4 regions of the Alcanivorax sp. MD8A genome follow, and region 3 is predicted to be linked to each of the others. Evidence: predicted binding sites of a transcription regulator. Region 3 holds the regulator's gene; each other region holds the start of a gene.

Region 1 (5,515 bases), on a different contig from region 3:
AGCAGTCGGACGGTTTGCCCTGCTTTGACGGTGCGAATGAAATAATCACCTGCTGCAACGGTTTCGCGAAAGCTGGCCTGTTCCGGTTGTCGTGAACTTTCTTTGATCATTTTTCGTTCCTTGTAGCTTGAAGCTTGTCGCTTGCAGCTTTTACAGCCCGAGGTGATACAGGCGGTTGTTCTCGAAGGCTCTGCCATTTTCCGGGCGGAAATTTTTGCAGTAATCATCGTCGCTGACCGGATCGGCTTTCAGCATGTCTATCTGCACCGGCTTCATGGGATAGTCTGTTGCCGGGTTGAGCGGGTGTGGGCAGGTGTGCAGGATTACCAGCGTATCCATTTCAAACCGCAGGGTGACGCTGGCTCCGGGGCTGGCTGCTTCAGGATCAAACTGCAAACTGCCGTCATCGGCGGCGGCCACTTTTGAAAAAAGATTCAAATTGGCTGCCATGTCGCGCTCGGTCAGGCCGTACTTGGCCAGCTCGGTGAGGAAGCTGTGTTCACCGCTCAGGGTCCACTGATTGTGATGGTCCTGGTAGGAGCGCACCGGGTATTTCTGCTGCAAGGTTTTTTCGCTGAGGGTGCCGCAGACGGTTTCATGCCAACCGAAATTATCCTCAACAATAGAAGCGAACACCCGACCCATATCGGAATACAGGCAGTTGCCCCGGGTCAGTTTGAAAGTGTGTTGGCCCTTGAGGGTATCCGGTGCGTTGTAGCGTTCCAGCAGGGCTTCCGGGTTGTACATCAGTACGGCCAGATTGGCGCCGCCTTGCAGATCGGTGAAGCGCAGCTGCATGCCGCGACGCACCCGCAGCGACCAGTGGGCGCTGCCGGGCAGGGTGGTGGTGTAAAGGCTGTCGCTCATGATGAATTCCTTGGCCTTTCAGAGGGTGTCGTTAAGCACGCGACTGGTGCGGGTCACGCGCTGGTTGATGCTGGTCAGGGTGCCGTTCTCACAATCGCCTACCGGCAGGTCATAAGTCACACGGGCGCCATAGGCCCCGGGGGCTTGCGGATCCAGCCGGGGTTTGTCGAAGACCCACAGGCGGGTGCCCAGATAAAACCCTTCGGTGATGTCATGGGTGATCATGAACACCGTGAGGCGCTGGGATTTCCACAGGGACAGCACCAGCTTGTGCATGTCGGCACGAATGCCCGGATCCAGTGCGCCAAAAGGTTCGTCCAGCAGCAGGATGCGTGGACGCTTGATCAGTGCCTGGGCCAGCGCCAGACGTTGCTGCATGCCCCCGGACAATTCATGAGGGTACTTGTCGGCAGCCGGGCCGAGTCCCACGGACTCGAGCATCTCCAGGGCATCCTTGCGTAGCTGTTTGCGTTTTTTACCTACGCTGATACCGAGCCAGCGACTGCTTTCCAGCTCGCCTCCCAGCATCACGTTTTCCACTGCGGTGAGATGGTTGAGCACGGAGTAACGCTGGAACACGATGCCCCGGCTGGCGTCAGGTTCGGCCGGGAGAGGCTGGCCATCCAACAGCAGTTCGCCGCGGGTGGCGTCTTCGGTGCCGAGCAAGAGTTTGAGGAAGGTGGTCTTGCCACAGCCGGAGGCGCCGACAATGGTGACAAACTCGCCCTCCTCGACAGTGGCGTTAAGACGTTCCAGGACGACCTGATCGCCGTATTCCTTCCACAGGTTTTTCATTTCGATAATCGCCATGGGTATCGCTCCTTAGTGCCCTTTCTGGTGGAACCAGGGGTAGCGCCATTGCGAATAGCGGCTGAGTAAAAAGTCGATGACAAACGCCAGAAAAGTGATCCACACCACGTAAGGCAAGATCACATCCATGGCCAGATACCGGCGCACCAGAAAAATCCGGTAGCCAAGCCCTTCCGTCGCGGCGATGGCTTCTGCGGCAATCAGGAACAGCCATGCCGGGCCCAGTGACAGGCGCACCGCACTGATCAGTCGCGGCATCAGTTGTGGCCACACCAGTCGGGTGATGATCTGCCAGGTATTGGCGCCCAGCGTTTGCATCTTGATGATTTGTTCGGCGGGAATTTCCCGTGCTCGCTGTTGCAGGTCCCGGATCATGAAGGGGGTAATCCCGATAATGATCAGCATGACCTTGGCCAGTTCGCCCAGACCAAAAATAATGAACAACACCGGCAGGATCGCCATGGGTGGGACCAGCGAGAGGCCGGTTACCAGTGGCGAAAAGGTGGAACGCACCAGCGGAATAGTGCCATTGCCAATACCGACCACCACCGCTACCAGGGCACTAATGGCAACACCGATGCCGAGCCGTTGCAGGCTGGCTAGCGTATCGGCCCAAAGCAGATATTCACCACTGCGTTTGCTGGGTTCGAATGCCATGCGGTCGATGGCCTGAACAAAACTGTCCAGTGCAGGCAGCAGCTTGTCGTTGGGGTTCTCCGCCAAGCGTGCATCAGACGCCACCATGTAGGCGACTATCAGCAGCAGGAATGGCAGTAGCCCCAACGCCCAGCTCAAGGCGTTGCCGGGTCGGCGGTTGATCAGTTTCTTCATGATGAATCCCGGTGTGGTTTAACAGCCTGTTAGACGTCAGACGCCCGGCTTCAGACGTCTGACGTTTTTCTCTTACAGCGTTCCGTCGGCCGCCATGGCCATGTAGTCCGGGATGAAACGCAGCTGGATGTTGCTGTCGCTACCGAATACCCCGGCCGGGGTTTCGATGCCCACAAAACCCGCATCCGGTGCGCCTTCGCCGAGCAGGCCGTGCTCAAACGAGAACTCCGCGACTTTCTGCATGGTGTCTTTCAGCTCAGCACTGTTGACGAAGGCAACGGCCTCGCTGGGCTGATAGAACATGCGGGTGGAGGCCAGTTGCGCCTCATAGCCGGCCAGGTCGGTGCCAGAGGCTTTGGCCATGAAGGTACGGGCGGCCTTGCCTGCCTCGTTGTCGGCGGACATGGTGGCCATGATTTCGTACCAGGCACCGGTCAGTGCCTTGCCGAAGTCCGGGTTGGCGTTGAGGGTGTCGGTGTTGACCACCATCAGATCGATGATTTCACCGGGAATCTTCGACGAGTCGAACACCTTGTGACTGTCTGGCATGGCCGTGATTTCGCTGAGTAGCGGGTTCCAGGTAGCGACCGCTGTGACATCGTCCGTAGTGAAGGCTGAGACCATATCGGCGTCTGAGGTGTTCACCACCGTCAGGTCTTTCTCGCTCAGGCCAACCGTATCGAGGGCACGGGCCAGCAGGTAATGGGAAACGGACAGCTCTACCAGGTTCACGTTCTGGCCCTTGATATCGGCCAGCTTGTCGGTGCCTTTCAGTACCACACCGTCGTTGCCGTTGGAGAAGTCCCCCACGATCAGGGCGGTGGAGTCCACGCCGCCGGCAGCCGGAATGGTGAGGGCGTCCATGTTGGTCATGGCGCAGCCGTCATAGGCACCGGCGGTGTACTGGTTGATGGATTCCACGTAGTCATTGATCTGCACCACGTCGATCTCGATGTCGTACTTGTCAGCCCATTTGTCGACGATTTTCTGCTGGGCACCGAAGTCCCAGGGCATCCAGCCCACATAGATGGACCAGCAAATGCTGAAGGAGTCTTTGGCCATGGCACTGGCCGGGGTCAGGACGGCAAACAGGGAAAGTGCTGCGGCGGCAGCGGTGTTGCGTACGGAACGGGTCATGTCAGACCTCCTTGGCTACGGACGGAGAGGAATCCAATGACACTGCTGTCATCGTGCTCTCCCGGGCTTTTGTCCCGCCGTGTAACCTTCTGCCAAGTCAGTCTGTGAAGGTCGCCAGCTCTCGGACCAGGCATCACCCTGAAGCAGGTGACCGGAACCCTAGCTGTCTATTGGTGCAAATTGTATTGAGTGCGTGATGGCAGCGTGGCCATTCGATTCCTCGACGGAGTGTGCTGCAAGTGGGGTGCCAACCTTTTCATTGCCAAGGAATTCAGCGGGTTAGCTGTTGGGGCCTGGTGGGGTGGGGAGGTTTGAGGGGAAGGCGCGATTTAAAATGGGGCATTCGGGTTGGGAATGCCCCGTGTTGGTGCTTTATTCCGGGGTGGCGGCAAGGAAGTCCATCAGGGCCTCCCAGCTGGCCTGATCGGCATGGGCGTCATAGCCCACCGGCATGTCAAAGCGTTCTGCTACTGCGTCGGCACCGGGGTTGGTAAAGCTGTGCTTCACGCCGGGAAAACTGAGCAGTTGCAGGTCGACGCCAGCGGCGGTCATCTCGGAGACAAAACCACTGACCTGCTCGGCAGGCACCATGGGATCGGCCTGACCGGTGGCCACCAGCACCCGGGCTTTGACCTCGCCGGCCTTGGCGGGCTGTTCTGTGCCGAGGCTGCCGTGGAAACTGGCGACACCCGCCAGGTCTGTGCCCCTGCGCGCCTGATGCAGAACCACCCCTCCGCCAAAACAGTAGCCAATGGCATACAGCCGTGCCGGATCGACCTGCTGTTGTTTAAGCATCAGGGTGCGGGCGGCCTGGAAACGTTGATTCATCTTTTCAGGGTCCGCCATGGCGGCTTCCATGAAGGCCTTGGCGTCTTTGGGGTGGGTGGCCACCTTGCCGGTGCCATACATGTCGATGGCCAACGCTGCATAGCCTTGTTTGGCGAGCATGCGGGCACGGGCACGGGCGTAGTCGTTCAGCCCCCACCATTCGTGGATAACGATCACGCCTGCGGAGGGGTTTTTCTGTTTGTCGTTCAGGTACATCACCCCGGTACCCAGATTGTCGGGGAGAGTGATTTGCGTTTCGATGATGTCCGCCTGCACGGTTTGCCCCAAGACCAATAGCACGAACCACAGCCCTAGCCGTTTCATTGCCTGTCCTCTTTCAAGATTAACAAAGTGGTTGAATCAGTTTTCCTGCCATACCCAGCGCAGGGGTTCGCCAAAATCATCGTAGACCAGCTTGCGACGTGGTCGGGGGGCCAGACGCTGGCGTTTTGGCTTGTGTTTTCGCGCTTCCTTGCGTGAATCAATGGTGGCTGCAACCTGGGTCAGGTCGGTGCGACGAGGCTCTTTGGGGCCGTTGAACAGCACCGTCTGGTGGCCCTTGCCGCTGATGGGGTCGGCACCACTGACGCCGGAGGCGACCTCCTGAATGGATCCACCTTCTGCCAGGAATCGTTGCATATCGCGTTCCAGGCGATGACGCTGTATTTCCTTGCTATTACGAACCTTCACGGGACTGATCCCAGGTTGTGAGTGGAATTATCCACCATATCAGGGTCCGCCGCAGGCGGCTACTGGCCCTCGGGTGGTTTGCCGAGTGCCTGGCGAATGGCGGTTTCCAGCTCTCCTCCGCGGGGTTGGGCAGAGGAGGGGAAGTGTGTGATGACATCACCGTTGGCAGAAACCAGATACTTGTTGAAGTTCCAGCCCGGCGCTTGCGTGGCGGCATTGAGCACCTGGAACACGGCGTTGGCCTGATCACCTTTCACCGAGCTGGTGGCGGCCATGGGGAAGGTGACCCCGTAGTTGATATAGCAAATGTCGGCGACGGCGGATTCGCTGCCCAGCTCCTGGTTAAAGTCGT
Region 2 (5,515 bases), on a different contig from region 3:
GCGCCGTTTTATATGCACTCCCAGTATGTTGATGTGGGCTATGCCTATCCCTGGGTCAGCCCCCCGGCTGAGGTGTACCAGCTGGCACCGATCAAGACCATGGAAGGGATTGAAGCCGCCTGGTCATTCAACACCGGGGCCTTGTCTCATCGGCTGGCCGCGTTCTGGGGGTCCAGCACGGTCGATGGTGGGCCACGGACTGGCAACGCCAACTTTCAGGCAGACGACCTCAGCGGGATTAACCTGACGAGCCGTTGGCAGGACTGGAGTTTCCGCGCCTCGTATTCCGGTGCATCAGTTACCGTTCCCCAGGACGATCTTAATGCGCTGGTGCCGCCTGCCCCGCTTCTTGGGCTGACACTGGATGATGTCTACACCTATTTTGCCGGGCTCGGTCTGCAATATGACGACGGTAGCTGGTTTATGGCCACGGAAGTGGCTCGCCTGAGCTTCAGCAACTGGTATCCCAGCAGCGAGAGCGGTTACGTGTCGGTGGGCAAATATCTGGGCAAATGGATGCCGCTGGTGACCTGGGCGGCGGTGTATCCGGACGAGCTCGATGAGCAGTTGCCGGGTGCCCTCAATGATGGCCTGGCAGAGCGCCAGAAGAGTTGGACCGCAGGGTTACGTTATTCCCTGACGGATGCCATCGCACTGAAGGGGGAGTACAGCTACTACTATGATTTTTCGGATGAAGACGTGACGACCAATGGCTTTTTTGTCGTGACTGATGGCGGGGCGTTGGAAAACGATCATGCCAGCGTGGTACGTCTCAGTATGGATCTGGTTTTCTAGGGAGTGGAAAAAATGAAAAGTCTTCTGGTTGTCTTCTTTCTGCTCCTGACGGGTGCTGCACAGGCTGGCATCGTGGTAGTGGTTTCCAAAAGCAGTGATCTGGCAGGGTTGACCCGCAATGAAGTGCGTCAGATCTTTAATGGCCAGCTGAATCGGGTTGGCGAAGTGTCCGTGAAGCCGTTGGATATGCCGGTGGCCGCGAGCCAGCGGGAGCTGTTTTACCAGCGGGTCATGGGCAAGTCCGTAGAGCAGATGAAAAGCTACTGGGCACGCATGATCTTTACTGGCCGGGGTATGCCGCCGCGGGAAGTCTCCAGCGATAGGGAGATGACACTGTTGGTGGGGTCTGATCGGCATTTCATCGGTTACATGGACGAGGCCGATGTTACCTCGGATCTCAAAGTCGTGTTCCGGCCTTGAGAGACTGCTTTTCCCTGCTCCCTGCGAGGGGAGCAGGGGGAAAGCGTTTTAGGTTTTCCCTGTTGTGGTGGTCGTCCTGGTTGCCCCCTTGCCCTGAGCAGCAGTATATCGCTGTCTTCCTGACCGTCTGTTTTCCTACCCGTTTTGGGGTGCTTTTCCTCTGTTGGTGGTGTGGCTCTCATCGTAGACTGCTGCCATGAAACGACCCCTGCTTGTCTTGCTGCTGATTGCCCCGATTTATGTTCTGGCGGACTGCCGGGATCTTGCCCCCGATCGTGGCGTGCCGGTGGCCAGTGAGGGTGAATGGATGCTGGCAACCCTGAATCTGTGGCGTCTTCGTGATGCCGTCAAGGATGCGGATCTGGATTCCCCCTTGCCGCCCAAGCGGGTTGAGCAGCGTTTGGATGCCATTGCCCGATTCATCACGACACACCTGCAGGCCCCTCATGCGCTGGTGCTTCAGGAAGTGGAGAATCGCGCATTGCTGGATTCACTGGCTGAGCGGTTGACGGCCAGCGGTTATCGTTACCGTTCTGTGCTGATTGAAGGCAACGATCCTTCCGGCATGGATGTGGGCTTGCTGTACCGTGCGCCAGTGGTGTTGGAAAACCCCCGTGCCCTTTTTGCCGCAGAGCCATTTCAGGGGCACCCGCTTTATTCTCGTCCGCCATTACGGGTGTCGTTGCAAGCGCCCATGAAAGCGGATCTGGTGATAGTGCACCTGCGCAGTGCGCGTGATCTGGCCTCGTCGAGGGTGTTCGAGAAGCGCAGACGGCAGGCGGCACGTCTCGCACAATGGGTTGGCAATCAGACAGGGCCCGTGATCGTGGCGGGTGATTTCAACAGCACCTGGGGTGCCGGTCGCTTCTCGGACAGCTATCGGCAATTCGCGCTTGCCGGCCTGTTCAACGTTTGGCAGGCATTGGAACCCTCGGAGCGTTACTCCTACCGTTACCGCTGTCGCCCCCAGGCACTGGATCATGTCTGGTTGTCTCCCACGCTGAAACATCGTCTTAAAGCGGTAGCGGCCAGTCGCGGGAACGCCGGGCGCTACAAGAGCCTGTATGGAACAGATGGCGTATCACCAGTTTCTGATCACGATGCGCTGGTGGTGTATTTTGAGCGCTAGACGGTGAGTGTCGGAAGTCGGAGCGGGTAAACGTGCGTGGGGTGGGGTGGCGTATGTTGCATGAAGCAAGCATGCGTAAATCGGGTTAAAAAGACGCCGCGGGGTTGCTTGCGTGTTTGCGAGGACCAGGGAGAGCCCCGCGGCGTTGAAACAGTGGGCGGCAGTTGCCGCCCGAGATGCCGTGCAGTGCTTACAGCGGGAAGCTGTAGCCAACAACGAACAGCGGATCCTGCTCATCGGTAACCGGGGCAGCAGACTCGCTATCGACAACCTTGGACACAGTGAAGGTCAGGTTTTCGATGGGAGAGTAGCTCAGGTCAACGTGGGCATAGTCGCTGTCGTCAGCGTCGAACATGAACGCACCCGCAGTGATAGCGAACTTGTCGTATTCGTAACCCAGAGTCAGGTACAGGTCGTCACCGAAGTTCTCGTCTTCGGAATCGCTCAGATCGTTGGCGCTGACATAACCGGTCAGGCTGAAGCCTGCGACGCCTACGCTGGCAATCAGTTCAGCCAGCTCACCTGCGCCTACATCATCTTCCGGGTAAACGTAGGTCCAGTAGGAGATGTCGTAGCTCAGGCCACCTGCTTCGCCGCCGAAACCGGCATAGAAGTCAGTTTCAGTGGAAGTGGTGCCTGCAGAGTTAACAGAGGTACCAGCGGAGGATACCCAGGTACCGGCGTAGAAGCCTACGTCGGTGGTGAAATCCAGGCTGCCGGAAACGTTTGCAGTACCAGCAGACACGTCCTGACCACGCCACAGGTACATGCTGGCAATGCCCAGGCTACCGCTGATTTCTGCAGCAGCAATGGCAGGCGCCATTACGCTGGCAGCTGCAACCGCAGAGGCGATAACCGTTTTCTTCAGACCAAATACGTTCTTCATGTGCAACCCTCTTAACAAGTCTTAATTGTTCAAGTGTGCGCTAGTGGCGCACCGCCTATCAGGCTCGCATAAGCTATTGCAGAGAGCGTGCCAGTTTTTATTTTCTTTTTTAAAACAGAGGGTTGCTGTTTTGTTGGGGAGGAGGAAGGGGTGTAAAGAGGCTGCAATAGAGGTATTGGTGCACCGTTATTGTGCGGTGCACCAAATTGGTATGTTGTTTATGGGCATTCCCAGTCAACCCGGACGGCATCGGCAGACTGACCCTTGCTATCGGTAATGGATAGTCCGCACTGTGCCTGGCTGTAATTGAACACCGCTTGATAGTGCTCGCCAGCAACGGCCTCAAATTGCAGCGCGACCCGGCAGCGGTCGCGCTGGGTGCTGTTGGGATGTTTCTGGTTGTAGATGATACCGACCCGAGTCTGGCTGGAAGGGGCCAGAGTGGTGGTCACTTCCGTGCTCTTTTTCATGGTCTCAAGCAAGTCGTTGAGCGCGTCTCCGCCCATGGGTTTCTGGGCGATGGAGTACTCGGTGGACTGGAAGCCCTTGCCCGGAACACAGATAGCCGGTTGGGCCGCGGTATCGTTACTGGTAAAGGTGATCTGGGCTGTGTCGTCACCGTAGGGGGCCTGATAACCAAAGTTCTGGCAGCCTGCAAGGACCAGTACCAGAGCCGGAGCGAATCGTTTCATACCTGAAATTCCTGAGATCGGGTTTGGGCAAGTGTAAGCCAGTGAGCCTGATGACCCAACTGTGTGCATCAAAATGATGCAAATCCAGGGCCAGCTTCATGAAGTCTCACTATTGGTGGCTGAACCAGTGCTGTATTGCCTGATGGCTTAGCTGTTTACGCTCGGCAGGTGAGGGGAGCCAGTTTCCGGCATTGGCGGTCATGGCGGTGAGAAATTCGAACAACGGCAGATGTTGGCGCAGCACCCGGTGGTGGCGATGAGAGATTACCGGGTTGAAGTAGCCAAAGAAGTCGAGCATTTGCCGGGGATTCTTGCGCACCCAAAGCCAGGAGCCCATTTCCAGTGTAAAGGGCAGAAAGGTATGCGCTGGCGCTTTCTCTTGAGCGTCATCGTAGAGGTAGTCCCACAGGTCGCCATGAGTGGTGTAGTTAACGGACTGAGGTTCAATCAGGTAGGGGTGATGATGAGGGTAGGTGCCCTCCAGGGTTTGTTTAAGCCGGTAGACCTCGCCAATGTGTGGAATGGGCCTGTGGCTACGGGCGTAGCAGCACCATATTCTGTCCCGGCGCCCAAAGCCGCTGTGGCAATCAATGCTCATGGAGAAAGGCGCGGGAAACAACTTTTCCTGCACCACCCTGGCCACGGCCTGAGCTTCTGGCTCCATGGGGTCGCCGCTCTTTCCTCTGTACCAGGGAAGGTGTCGGGAAATGCGATGCCCACCTACCAGAAACGGTACCTTGCCCATGGCATCCACCGGGGCGTTACGCATTAGATCAACCCCGTTGGGATTGCTGCGGGTGCGGTTCCAGATGCCGCCGGGGTTGATCATCGGCATGAACACCAGCCGCACCTGCTCGAGTCGCCGGTGGAGCTGATCATCCCACTGCAAGCGATGGATAAGGCTATGCAGCCATGACATCAGAACCTGGCTGCCAATCCGTTCGACGCCGTGAACGCCACCGAAAAAACCAATCACCGGAGCCCGGGGAGCGGTGGATCCCATCTCGATAACTTTGATGGGCAGGCTGATCTTTCCCATGGGAACGTCATGAACGGTACTGACCCGCAAATGCCGTTTGCCATGCCGGATCAGGGATTCCAGCTCCAGCAGTTCCGGCAGGTGGCGTTGCAACAGGTAGAGTCGTTCTTCCATAGGCGGGGCAGGGCAGGAGCAGAATGTGTCGGAGAGGTTACTGCAGGGAGGTAACAGAAATGTGAAAGCTCACAGCTATCAGCTATCAGCTATCAGTTGTGAGCTGTGAGTTACAAGCTACAAGCTACGCTTGATTAGAAGGGAAATCCAAATAGTTCCGAGGTATTTTGAAGAACGGAAACGCCTTCCAGATCGTTGAGTTCGGCGCCAATAAATAACCCGAGCACCTAGTAGGAACGTAGCGCAGCGAAGTAACGCACGCAGTGCGGCCCCGAAGGGGTGAGCGAAGCGAATAACCATGCTTGCATGGCGAACCGAGCCTAGGCGAGGTATGGATTCCAGAGCTTATGAAAGACACGGCTCGCATTGCGAACCGAGCCCATGCGAGGAAAGGCACAACCTCAATCTTTTTTCCGCAGCCATCCATTATTGGTTCGCTG
Region 3 (5,515 bases):
CCCTGGCGGCAGAGCTGGGCGTTGATCCCTCCGAGACCGGCTATGCCGGTGACGATGAACCGGACGTTAGCGCGCTGGAATGGGCGCGCCTGAGCTTTGCCCCTGCCAACGCACACGATTGCGCACTTCAGGCAGCCGACCACCACACTGCGCGCCGTGGCGGCGAAGGCGCCGTGCGTGAAATCTGCGACGCCATCCTGCTGCAACGAGGCGCGCAATGAAACGTCAGGGGCTGCTGAGCGCCACTGGGATCCTGCTATTGGGACTGGTGATGCTGATGACGCTGCACGAATGGGACGACTCGCTTCCAGGTCAGGACCTTGCCGTCGAAACGGCACCCGCCATTCTCGCCACTGGAGTGACCGCTCGGGCCTTCAGTGAGAAGGATGGCCAACTGCAGTACCACCTGACAGCAGATGACCTGGTGCAGTACGATCACAACCCTCTCACTGAAATGAAAAACCCGGCGCTGGAAATGAGCAACGACAAAGGCAGCTGGACGATTACCGGGGCCGACGGCACCGTGCAGAACAACGGCGACATGATCATCTTTGCCGGCGACGTAAAAGCACGCAACCCGCAACAGAAAATCGAACTGGACACGCAGGAACTGCGCTTTAACAGCGAAGAAAATATTGCCACGTCACCAGGTGAAGTGGAGCTGCGCTTCGAGAATGGCCAGACCCATGCTGGCGCCCTGGAGGCAGACCTGGACAAGGGCATTCTGTCCCTTGAGCAAGGAGTAAAGAGTGAATTTGATGCCCCGGCTTCGTAGTCTGGTTCTGGGCGGCCTGCTGCTTCATGCAGCCTCGCCGTCCCTGGCAGCCCCGGCAGAAGAACCCATTTCCGTGACTGCTGACAGCGGCCGCTTTGAACAAGACGCAGGCACAGGCTTGTATCGCGGCGACGTGGAATTGCTGCAGGGGGAACGCAAAATGCTGGCCGAAGAAATGCGCCTGTTCACCCGCAATGGCGAACTGGTTCGGGTAGAAGCCAGCGGCAACCCGGTACGACTGTCAGAGGGCAACAGCCTGTCTGCCCACGCCAACAATCTGGTCTACGATATCAAGGCCCGCAGCCTGGTCCTGACCGGCGACGCCTTTATCGAGCATCAGGGCAATACCTTTGAAGGGGCCAAGGTGGAATACAGTCTCGATTCCAAGCGGGTCGATGCCAGTAGTGAAGGCGACCAACGCGTGCGCCTGGTCATCCCGGCCGAAAACCAGGTCCCGGGCAACCAGCAAAAACAGAATGACGAGGCCGATGCCTCCGGATCGGAGTCCGGATCCCCATGACACATTTGCGCGCTCACCACCTGGCCAAAAGCTACAAAGGTCGCCGGGTTATCGAAGATGTTTCCCTGGATGTGGAAGCTGGCCAGATCGTCGGCCTGCTCGGCCCCAATGGGGCAGGCAAGACCACCTGCTTCTACATGATTGTCGGGCTGGTGGAAGCCGATGCCGGCCGCATCGAAATCAATGATGGCGACATCACCCACCTGCCCATGCACGGCCGCGCCAAACGTGGCATCGGGTACTTGCCCCAGGAAGCCAGCATTTTTCGCCGCCTGACGGTGGAAGAGAACATCATGGCCATTCTGGAAACCCGCAAGGAACTGAGCAAGCAGGAACGCCATGAACGCATGGAAAACCTGCTCAAGGAATTCCACATCACCCATATCCGCGATTCGCTCGGCATGAGCCTGTCCGGCGGTGAGCGCCGTCGGGCCGAAATCGCCCGCGGCCTGGCCACCGACCCGGATTTCATCCTGCTGGATGAGCCCTTCGCCGGGGTCGACCCCATCTCGGTCAACGATATCAAGAGCATCATTCGTCAGTTGAAGGAGCGCGGCATCGGGGTGTTGATCACCGACCACAACGTGCGCGAAACCCTGGACATCTGCGACACCGCCTACATCGTCAGCGCCGGCCACATCATTGCCTCCGGCGACGCCGACACCATCCTCTCGAACCAGCAGGTTCGGGATGTGTATCTGGGGGCGGACTTTAGGCTGTAAGAGCCAGGGGTGAGTGAACAGTTAACAGTGAATAGGCTAACAGCGGCGCGGAATAGTCCCGGGGTTTTCCGAACGCCAGAAGCCGCGCCAAGCCCCCGGCCGCGGCCATCAACACCCGAAAAAAGCAGCAAACCAGCCCGCGCACTATTCACTGTTAACTCTTCAGGCTCCTACCACACAACAACCACTGGCACAATTATTGCTAGAGAGAGTTTGAAGCTGTTATTCTCGGGTTTTTGGGGACCACACCAATCCGAGCAGTATGAAGCCCACACTACAACTACAAATCGGCCAACAGCTGACCATGACGCCTCAGCTGCAGCAGGCAATTCGCCTGCTGCAGCTGTCCACGCTGGATCTCAGGCAGGAGATCCAGCAGGCGGTTGAAAGCAATCCCCTGCTGGAACTGGCTGACGACTTTGGCGACGACGCCCTGCCTGAACATGACGAGGAACGTCAGGACATGGACGCAGAGCGTGATGACGCTCTGGAAGAGTTTGTCGACGGTGAACCCGGTGTCGACACCGAGTGGGATGACGTCTACTCAGGCCAAAGCAGCGCCTCTGCTTCTCTGCCGGATGACGCCGACGACTGGCAGCAACGGCACACTGTTTCCGGCAATCTGCATGACCACTTGCACTGGCAGCTGAACCTGACTCCCATGAGCGATGTGGACCGACTCATCGCCACCACCATAATTGAATCCCTGGATGATCGCGGCTACATGACCGTGAGCATCGATGACATTGTCGCCATGATGAATGTCCAGGAAGGGCTGCCAGACGATGAACCCATCGAAGCCGACGAAGTGCTGGCCGTTCAGCACCGCCTGCAGCAATTTGATCCGGTCGGCGTCGCCAGCATTAATCTGGCGGACTGCCTGGGTGTGCAGCTGCGTCAGCTGGAATCCGACACTCCCTTCCTGCCGTTTGCGCTGGCTCTGCTGGACCACCTTGAGCTACTGGAAAAACACGACTACGCCGCGTTGCGCAAGGTTCTACAGCTCTCCGAACAGGAACTGCTGGATGCCCTGTCCCTGATCCGTACCCTGGATCCAGCCCCCGGTGAGCAAATCGGTGAAAGCCAGGTCGATTATGCGGTGCCGGATGTCATCGTCCGCCAGCACCAGGGTCGCTGGCACGTCAGCCTCAACGACGACATCCTCCCCAAGGTCAACCTGCAGCAGCAATACGCTGCCATCGCCCGCAAGACCAGCGGTGAGGACGGTCAATACCTGAAAAACTGTGTTCAGGAGGCCAAATGGTTCATCAAGAGCCTGCAAAGCCGCCACGACACCCTGCTAAAAGTCGCCACCCGCATTGTTGAAGTGCAGCAGGATTTCTTCGACTACGGCGAAGAGGCCATGAAACCCCTGGTACTGGCCGATATTGCTGACGCCGTCGAGATGCATGAATCGACCATCAGTCGGGTCACCAACCAGAAGTACATGACCACACCCCGCGGCGTCTTTGAGCTGAAATATTTCTTTTCCAGTCACGTAGGAACAGATGGCGGAGGTGAGTGTTCCTCCACCGCTATTCGTGCCATTATTAAGAAGCTGGTCGCCGCCGAGAACCCTCGCAAGCCGCTCAGCGACAACAAGCTAGCCAGCTTGCTGAACGAGCAGGGGATCAACGTGGCGCGCCGGACCGTCGCCAAGTATCGTGAGGCGATGAGAATACCGTCATCCAGCGCCCGCAAGCGTTTGGTGTAGGCGCCTGGGACGGCCCATAAGCAGGTAAAGGAGCCAGCCATGCAAATTAATATCAGCGGTCATCACCTGGAAGTTACCGATGCTTTGCGCACCTACGTGGGCGACAAATTCTCCCGCCTGGAGCGCCATTTCGACCAGATCACCAGTGTCCAGGTGATCCTTTCCCCGGAACCCAAGACGCACAAGGCAGAATCCACGATCCATATCTCCGGGGCAGACCTGTTCGCCACCGCTGAAGCCGACGATATGTACGCGGCCATCGACAAGCTGACCGCCAAGCTCGATCGCCAGATTCTTAAACACAAGGAAAAGGCCGTTAACCACAAACACGGCCACTAAACCGAAACGACCATTATGCGAGTTCGCGAACTTCTCACCGAAGCACGCACCCACAACGGGGTGCAGGCCAGCAGCAAGAAGCAGCTGCTGGATCAGGTGGCACAGCTGGCTGCGGCCGGCTGTGACAGCCTCAAGGAACAGGAGGTATTCGATGCGCTGGTAGCCCGGGAAAAACTGGGCTCCACCGGCATCGGGGAAGGCATTGCCATTCCCCACTGCCGGCTTGGCAATTGCGAACAAGCCATCGGATTACTCTTGAAACTCGACACCCCCATTGATTTTGACGCCGTTGACGGGCGCCCTGTGGATCTGGTGTTTGTGTTGCTGGTTCCACAAGACAACCCGGAACAGCACCTGAAAACACTCAGCCATCTGGCCAGTCTCTTCAACGACGACAGCTACAGGGATGAACTGCGCGTCAGCAGCGATAATCACAAGCTGTACCTGACCGCCGTGGAATCCGAGGCGGAACTGCGGTTGGCCTCGTGACGACAAGCACCCAGTTCACCCGCCCATGACCCCAACGCCTTGCGTGCAGCCCGATCATGAAACTGACCATCATTAGCGGACGATCCGGGTCCGGCAAATCTACTGCGATTCAGGCCCTTGAAGACCAGGGCTACTATTGCGTGGATAACCTCCCCGTAGGCATGCTGCCCACGCTGGCGCAGCAACTCAGCGAAGGGGAGGCCCCCATCGGACATGTGGCGGTGGGCATTGATGCCCGAAACCTGCCTGCCCAGTTGCTCGCCTTCGACAATATTCTTGATGCACTGAAACAGCAGCAGATCAGCAGCGAAATCATCTATCTGGATGCTGACGACAACACGCTGTTAAAACGATTCAGCGCCACCCGCCGCCGCCACCCGCTGGCCACCGATCAACGCGCCCTTGAAGACGCCATTGCCCACGAGAAAGAGCTGCTGGCCAATATTCGTCAACGGGCAGATCTGGTCATCGATAGCAGCAATCACGAAGTACACAGCCTGCGCACCCTGATGCGCGAGCGGGTTGCCCAACGCCGCAACGCCCTCTCCCTGCAAGTGGAGTCGTTCGGCTTCAAGAATGGCCTCCCCACAGACGCTGACTTTGTCTTTGACGTGCGCATCCTGCCCAACCCCCACTGGCATCCGGATCTGCGCCCGTTGACCGGGCGCGACCAGGGGGTGATCGACTTTCTGCAAAAGCATGACATCAGCCACAACATGCTGGATGACATCGCCTCTTTTGTTCAGAAATGGCTGAGTGCCTTTGCCAATAGTGATCGCAGCTATGTCACCGTCGCTATCGGCTGTACCGGCGGCCAACACCGCTCCGTGTACATGACCGAACAACTTGCCACGCGTTTACGCGAGCAAGGCATTACCCTGCAGATCCGGCACCGCGAACTGGGATCCCGTTGAATGATCGAAAAGTCTCTGGATGTGATCAACAAGCTTGGCCTG
Region 4 (5,515 bases), on a different contig from region 3:
CCCAAGAGTAACGGATATCAGGCCCGGTAACAGTGGGGCAGCTCACCGTTGCAGCGTCGCGAACAAGGCGTTGCTGCAGCGTGGGCAGATTCTGAGCCTACATCAGGGATGTCAGTGCCTCCCTGGACTGGACTTTGCTGCCAGCCATCCGGTAGGCGTCACGCAATAGCCGGTCTGCTTCCACCGGTCCCTGTCGTTCACAGAGAATCACGTAGGCATTGTTCAGCTGCTGTCGGAGACTGGCCAACGGCAGGCCTGCCAGGTGGCGACTGGGGTTCTGCAACCAGTATTCGAGTGTCAGCCGCGCTTCAGGTCCGGTCTGATGGCTACGCAACTGGGCGGCAAGATCAAGACGAAACTGGTTGGCGGTATGCGTATCCATCTGTGCCCAGAGACTTTCCACCAGTACCTGAAAGGCCTGGGTGCAGGGGTGGTGGTCCTCGCTGGGAGTCTGTTGGGCAAGAGGATCGCTGGCCAGCTCCTTGTCAGAAAGTGTCATGGCCTGCACCAGACTCATATGGATCTGGTGTCGTCTCTCGGCCAGGTCGAACAATCCACACAGGTCGCTGACAAAGCCTTGCAGGCTGAAGCGGGGTCGCTCTGCATAATGCTGCTGCCAGTGGCTAACCGCTTCCATAAGCAGCGTTTCGTTCATGTAAGGGGTGAGCCCTGTGACGATGGCGCGCCGACGGCGCTGTAGCTCCTGACTCATGGACGGTTCTCCACGGTTCGAGCCAGGCTCGCGTCATACAGTGAGTTTTGCGGGAATTCCGGGTACCCGGTTTCGGCGTGCTCGCTCAGATCCAGCCCCCGTTGTTCATGCAGTGCTGGCGCTCGCAGCCCGGCGATCACCGATACCGCAAGATACATGATCAGTGCAGCGAAGAAGGCCCAACAGAAGGCCACGACAATCCCCAGCAGTTGCACAGTGATGCGTTCGGGGTTGAACAGATCACCGTCATAGAACAGGCCTGCAGCCAGCGTACCCCAGGCTCCGGCAAAGGCATGTACGGGAACCGCGCCAACCACATCGTCGAGACGCATGCTCAGCATCAGTCGGGCGCCCAATGCTGCCAGGGCACCGGCGACAAGCCCTGTGAGTACGGCAAAGCCGGGTGACATCACGGCACAGCCAGCGGTGACGGCGACCAGCCCCGCCAGGCTGCCGTTGACGGTTTCGGTGAGCAGTACCGGACGGCGGCTTAGCATCCGGTACAGCGTGCTGCCCACGGCGCCTGCAGCCGCGGCCAGCTGGGTGTTCAGGTTGACCCGGGCAATGTCTACGCTGGCCGAGAGCGTAGAGCCGCCGTTGAAGCCGAACCAGCCGAACCAGAGAATAAAACCGCCCAGCGCAACATAGGACAGGTTGTGACCGGGCAGGTCTCGGGGTTTACCGTTCTTGTCGAAGCGTCCCAGCCGTGGCCCCAGCACCAGGACACCGGCCAGCGCGCACCAGCCGCCAATACTGTGGACCACCGTGGAGCCCGCAAAATCAATGAACCCCAGCTCGGCCAGCCAGCCATTACTGTTCCAGGCCCAGTTTCCATAGAGGGGGTAAATCACCCCGGTAATCACAACGGCGCCACACAGGTAGCCCACATAGCGGGTACGCTCGGCCATGGCGCCAGAGGCAATGGTGGCTGCGGTCGCGGCGAACATGATCTGGAACAGCAGCATGGCCCAGGTGGTGCTGTCGGCCTGACTCAGCATGAAGCCATCTTCGCCAAACCAGCCGGTGCTGCTGGTGCCGAACATCAGGCCGTAGCCGATTGCCCAGAACACCAGTGTGCCGACGCAGAGGTCCATGTAATTCTTCATCACTACATTGAGTGAGTTCTTGGCCCGGCTCAGGCCGCTCTCCAGTAGTGCAAAACCCGCCTGCATGAAAAACACCAGGGCCGCTGCCACGGCGATCCACACGGTGTCGGTGGCTGTCAGGGAATCGGCCTGGGCCAGGCCGGGCAGAAGCAGTAGAGCAAGGCTGTGTTTGCATCGCACTCGCATAGATTGAACCCTATTCGTGGTTGTCGGACGAGGAGGGCAACTGCAACGGTTGTGCCAGAGACAAAATCGCGGGGATTGTGGTGGGAGTTAGTTCTTTATTACTAATTGGGGCACCATTCTGGTGCCCTGGGGAATTGGTGGTGCACGGTGTTGCACTATGCTGTGACATCCATCGGTTGGCATAGCGCCTGGACGAGCTGGTACTGCCGGTCAGTGAGCTTCTGGACGGACAGGCGCGGCCGTACCACCAGTTCCATGTCGGCAAACTCGGGGTTCTGTTTAAGCAGTTTCAGGTACACCGGGTTCGCATAGCGCGCCCTGAAAGCGATGTCGACCTGATACCAGCGTGGATCAATCTGGGTACTACGGGCATCGAAGCCCGGGTGATCAGGCAGGAATTGACTGGGGTCCGGGTAGGCGGCTCGGGTCACTTGAGCCTCGCCGACAATGGCCGGCCTGGCACAGCTGGAATGATAGATCAGCACACTGTCGCCGACTTTCATCTCGTCGCGGATACGGTTGCGGGCTTGAAAGTTACGCACGCCGTCCCAGCCGGTGGTGCCCTTTGGTGACTGCGCCAGATCCTCGATGCTGAACGAATCGGGCTCGGTTTTGAGTAACCAGATGGTTTGGCTCACAGGGGCTCCGGTGGGTGTTTTTCCAGAAGGAGCTGCTGAGCCTGCTTGACCGAGTCGCAAATGTAAACCGGGAATTGAGGCTGATTCAGTTTTAGCATCATGTTGGCGAAAGTGCGGTTCAGCACATTTTGCAGCACCAACACCTTGGCCTCGGTGATCTCGGCAAAGTCCTTTCCGCAGGCGTAGCGACTGGCATTGAAGTCCAGACCCTTGATACGCCCCACGTAAATGGCCAGCTGTTTTCGCTGTGGCTGACGCTGAAACAGGGCGAGTCGCTGACGGTAAATGGACAGCTCCAATGCCATGTCAACCTGGGTATCATTTTTTATATCTACCATGACGAAGTGACCGTCCTGGTAGACTCTGGCTGCACTTTTCATGCGTATCCTTTCATATTCGTGACAGGCGTTTATACCGGATTCTGTGATAATCTTCAGCGCCTGTTAACGGGAGGATTGCGGTGATCAGTAGCGAACTCATCCATGAAGCCAGTGACGCGCTGCATACCGTGCGTGACTGTCTGCGTTTTGGCGAAAGCCGGCTGCGTGCCGGAGACATCTTTTTGGGGCACGGTACCGATGATCCATGGGATGAAGCCCTCGCCCTCTTGATGAAGGTACTCCACTTGCCGCAGGATGCCGACCCCAGAATTCTTGAGGCGCGTTTGTTGCCCACTGAAGTGCGTGAATACCTGGCATTGCTGGCGAAACGGGTTAACGAGAAAGTGCCTGTGCCTTATTTGACCGGCGAGGCCTGGTTCTGTGGCTTGCCCTTTATCGTGGATGAACGGGTGCTGATCCCGCGCTCGCCGCTGGCCGAGCTGATTGAGCAGTCGTTTGCGCCCTGGCTGGACCCTGAGCAGGTGCATTCGGTGCTCGATTTGTGTACCGGAAGTGGCTGTATCGCCATCGCCTGTGCCTATGCCTTCGAGCATGCCCGGGTCGATGGCAGTGACATCAGCGAAGATGCACTGGCGGTGTTTGAAGAGAATATTGCCCGCCACGGTATGGAAGGGCAGGTGCAGCCAATATGCTCGGATGGCTTGAGTGCGGTGCAGGGGCCCTATGATTTGATCGTGTCCAATCCTCCTTACGTGGATGCCCTGGATATGGCCAACCTTCCGGGGGAATACCGTCATGAGCCCGAGTTGGCTCTGGCTTCAGGGGATGATGGCCTGGATTTCACCCGGCGATTGCTGCGTGAGGCGCCGGAGCATCTGACGGAGCAGGGTGTGCTGATCGTTGAAGTGGGCAACAGCGATGAAGCCATGATGCTGGCGTGGCCTGAAGTGCCGTTTTTCTGGTTTGAGTTCGAGCGTGGCGGCCACGGGGTATTCATGCTTACCCGCCAACAGCTGTTAGAATACCGCCACGTGTTTAGTGCGTGAGCTTCGGTGTCTGAATAAACGAGGCTTATGCTCGCTGCCAGCCACATCTATGTTGGCTGCAGTTACTGTATAAATTAAGGAAGTCGCATGTCCGGCAACAGTTTTGGTGAGCGTTTTCGCATCACGACCTTTGGTGAAAGTCATGGCCTGGCGCTGGGGGCCATCGTGGATGGTTGCCCGCCAGGGCTGGAAATCAGTGAAGAAGATTTGCAAGTAGAGTTGGACCGCCGCAAGCCGGGCACCAGCCGCTATACCACCCAGCGCCGCGAACCTGACCAGGTGAAAATCCTGTCCGGGGTATTTGAAGGCAAGACCACGGGCACGTCGATTGGTCTGTTGATTGAAAATACCGACCAGAAGTCCAAGGACTATTCCAATATCGCCGGGACATTCCGCCCTGGTCATGCAGATTACACTTACACCCAGAAATACGGTTTCCGCGATTATCGTGGGGGCGGTCGCTCATCAGCCCGTGAAACGGCCATGCGGGTGGCTGCTGGCGCCATAGCACGCAAATTTCTGGAGCAGCGTCTGGGGATCCGGCTCTACGGGGGCTGTACCCAGATTGGTGATGTGAAAGCGGAACGCTTTGATTGGTCGCAAGTGAACAGCAATCCTTTCTTCTTTCCGGATGCTGATCAGGTTCCCGCCCTGGAATCCCTGATCAACGACCTTCGCAAGAATGGCTCGTCGATCGGCGCCCGGGTGGAGGTGTTTGCCGACGGGGTCCCGCCGGGTTGGGGGGAGCCGGTGTTCGACCGCATCGATGCCGATCTTGCCAAGGCCATGATGTCGATTAACGCCGTTAAGGGTGTGGAAGTGGGTGACGGTTTTGCGGTCGTCAATCAGCGCGGGGAACAGCACCGTGATGAAATGACGCCACAAGGCTTTCTCAGCAACCATGCCGGTGGCGTGCTTGGTGGAATCAGTTCGGGGCAGACGATCCGGGTGGCCATGGCGCTCAAGCCCACCTCCAGCATCCTGATACCTGGCAAGAGCATCGGACTGGATGGTCAACCTGCAGAAGTGGTGACCAAAGGGCGTCATGACCCTTGTGTGGGTGTGCGTGCGACGCCCATCGCTGAAGCCATGCTGGCGCTGGTGCTGATGGATCACTATCTGCGTCATCGTGGTCAAAACGCGGATGTGGATGTGCCGTTTGCGCCCATTCCGGGGCAGGCGTGACACCGGGCCCTCTCGCTGAGAGGGCATCGCCACTGCCGTACTACTGGCGATTGTCCGGGTTCTATTTTTTCTATTTTGGCTTGTTGGGCACGCTGGTGCCGTACTGGTCCCTGTACCTGAAGCAGTTGGGTTTCAGTGCGGTGGGTATCGGTGCCCTGATGGCCATTCCTCAACTCACCAAAATCGGTGCTCCCAATCTGTGGGGCTGGCTGGCAGACCGTTCCGGCAAGCGCTTGCGGATCATTCGTGCGGGGAATCTACTTGCTGCCATCGCCTTCCTGCCGGTGTTCTGGGTGGATTC

Evidence for each region. The regulator sigma-54, encoded in region 3, starts transcription at its own class of promoters, with help from an activator protein. The targets are predictions, from matches to a motif close to TGGCACNNNNNTTGCTNT.
Region 1: a site for sigma-54 is predicted at 3,878-3,895, ahead of A15D_RS03600 (putative urea ABC transporter substrate-binding protein). Genes of this name have one in related genera too.
Region 2: a site for sigma-54 is predicted at 3,306-3,323, ahead of A15D_RS03360 (TorF family putative porin). Genes of this name have one in related genera too.
Region 4: a site for sigma-54 is predicted at 2,044-2,061, ahead of A15D_RS04865 (ammonium transporter). Genes of this name have one in related genera too.

Annotation. Positions count from the first base shown of each region.
Region 1 covers NZ_AQOQ01000004.1:134,777-140,291, forward strand. Annotated here, with positions in the region: gene A15D_RS03580 (urea amidolyase associated protein UAAP2) at 1-110, opposite strand, end outside; gene A15D_RS03585 (urea amidolyase associated protein UAAP1) at 151-867, opposite strand; gene A15D_RS03590 (ABC transporter ATP-binding protein) at 886-1,677, opposite strand; gene A15D_RS03595 (ABC transporter permease) at 1,690-2,508, opposite strand; gene A15D_RS03600 (putative urea ABC transporter substrate-binding protein) at 2,581-3,645, opposite strand; guanidine-I (ykkC/yxkD leader) riboswitch at 3,702-3,819, opposite strand; gene A15D_RS03605 (dienelactone hydrolase family protein) at 4,018-4,797, opposite strand; gene A15D_RS03610 (hypothetical protein) at 4,834-5,163, opposite strand; gene A15D_RS03615 (glutathione peroxidase) at 5,223-5,515, opposite strand, start outside.
Region 2 covers NZ_AQOQ01000004.1:81,848-87,362, forward strand. Annotated here, with positions in the region: gene A15D_RS03345 (hypothetical protein) at 1-795, shown strand, start outside; gene A15D_RS03350 (hypothetical protein) at 808-1,215, shown strand; gene A15D_RS03355 (endonuclease/exonuclease/phosphatase family protein) at 1,412-2,344, shown strand; gene A15D_RS03360 (TorF family putative porin) at 2,535-3,230, opposite strand; gene A15D_RS03365 (hypothetical protein) at 3,449-3,922, opposite strand; gene A15D_RS03370 (M14 family zinc carboxypeptidase) at 4,032-5,075, opposite strand.
Region 3 covers NZ_AQOQ01000009.1:56,511-62,025, forward strand. Annotated here, with positions in the region: gene A15D_RS06590 (HAD family hydrolase) at 1-221, shown strand, start outside; gene lptC (LPS export ABC transporter periplasmic protein LptC) at 218-775, shown strand; gene lptA (lipopolysaccharide transport periplasmic protein LptA) at 759-1,295, shown strand; gene lptB (LPS export ABC transporter ATP-binding protein) at 1,292-2,017, shown strand; gene A15D_RS06610 (RNA polymerase factor sigma-54) at 2,280-3,731, shown strand; gene hpf (ribosome hibernation-promoting factor, HPF/YfiA family) at 3,771-4,070, shown strand; gene ptsN (PTS IIA-like nitrogen regulatory protein PtsN) at 4,086-4,559, shown strand; gene rapZ (RNase adapter RapZ) at 4,616-5,473, shown strand; gene A15D_RS06630 (HPr family phosphocarrier protein) at 5,474-5,515, shown strand, end outside.
Region 4 covers NZ_AQOQ01000006.1:82,065-87,579, reverse strand. Annotated here, with positions in the region: gene A15D_RS04870 (hypothetical protein) at 98-712, opposite strand; gene A15D_RS04865 (ammonium transporter) at 709-2,004, opposite strand; gene A15D_RS04860 (EVE domain-containing protein) at 2,160-2,642, opposite strand; gene A15D_RS04855 (hypothetical protein) at 2,639-3,022, opposite strand; gene prmB (50S ribosomal protein L3 N(5)-glutamine methyltransferase) at 3,103-4,029, shown strand; gene aroC (chorismate synthase) at 4,117-5,214, shown strand; gene A15D_RS04840 (MFS transporter) at 5,247-5,515, shown strand, end outside.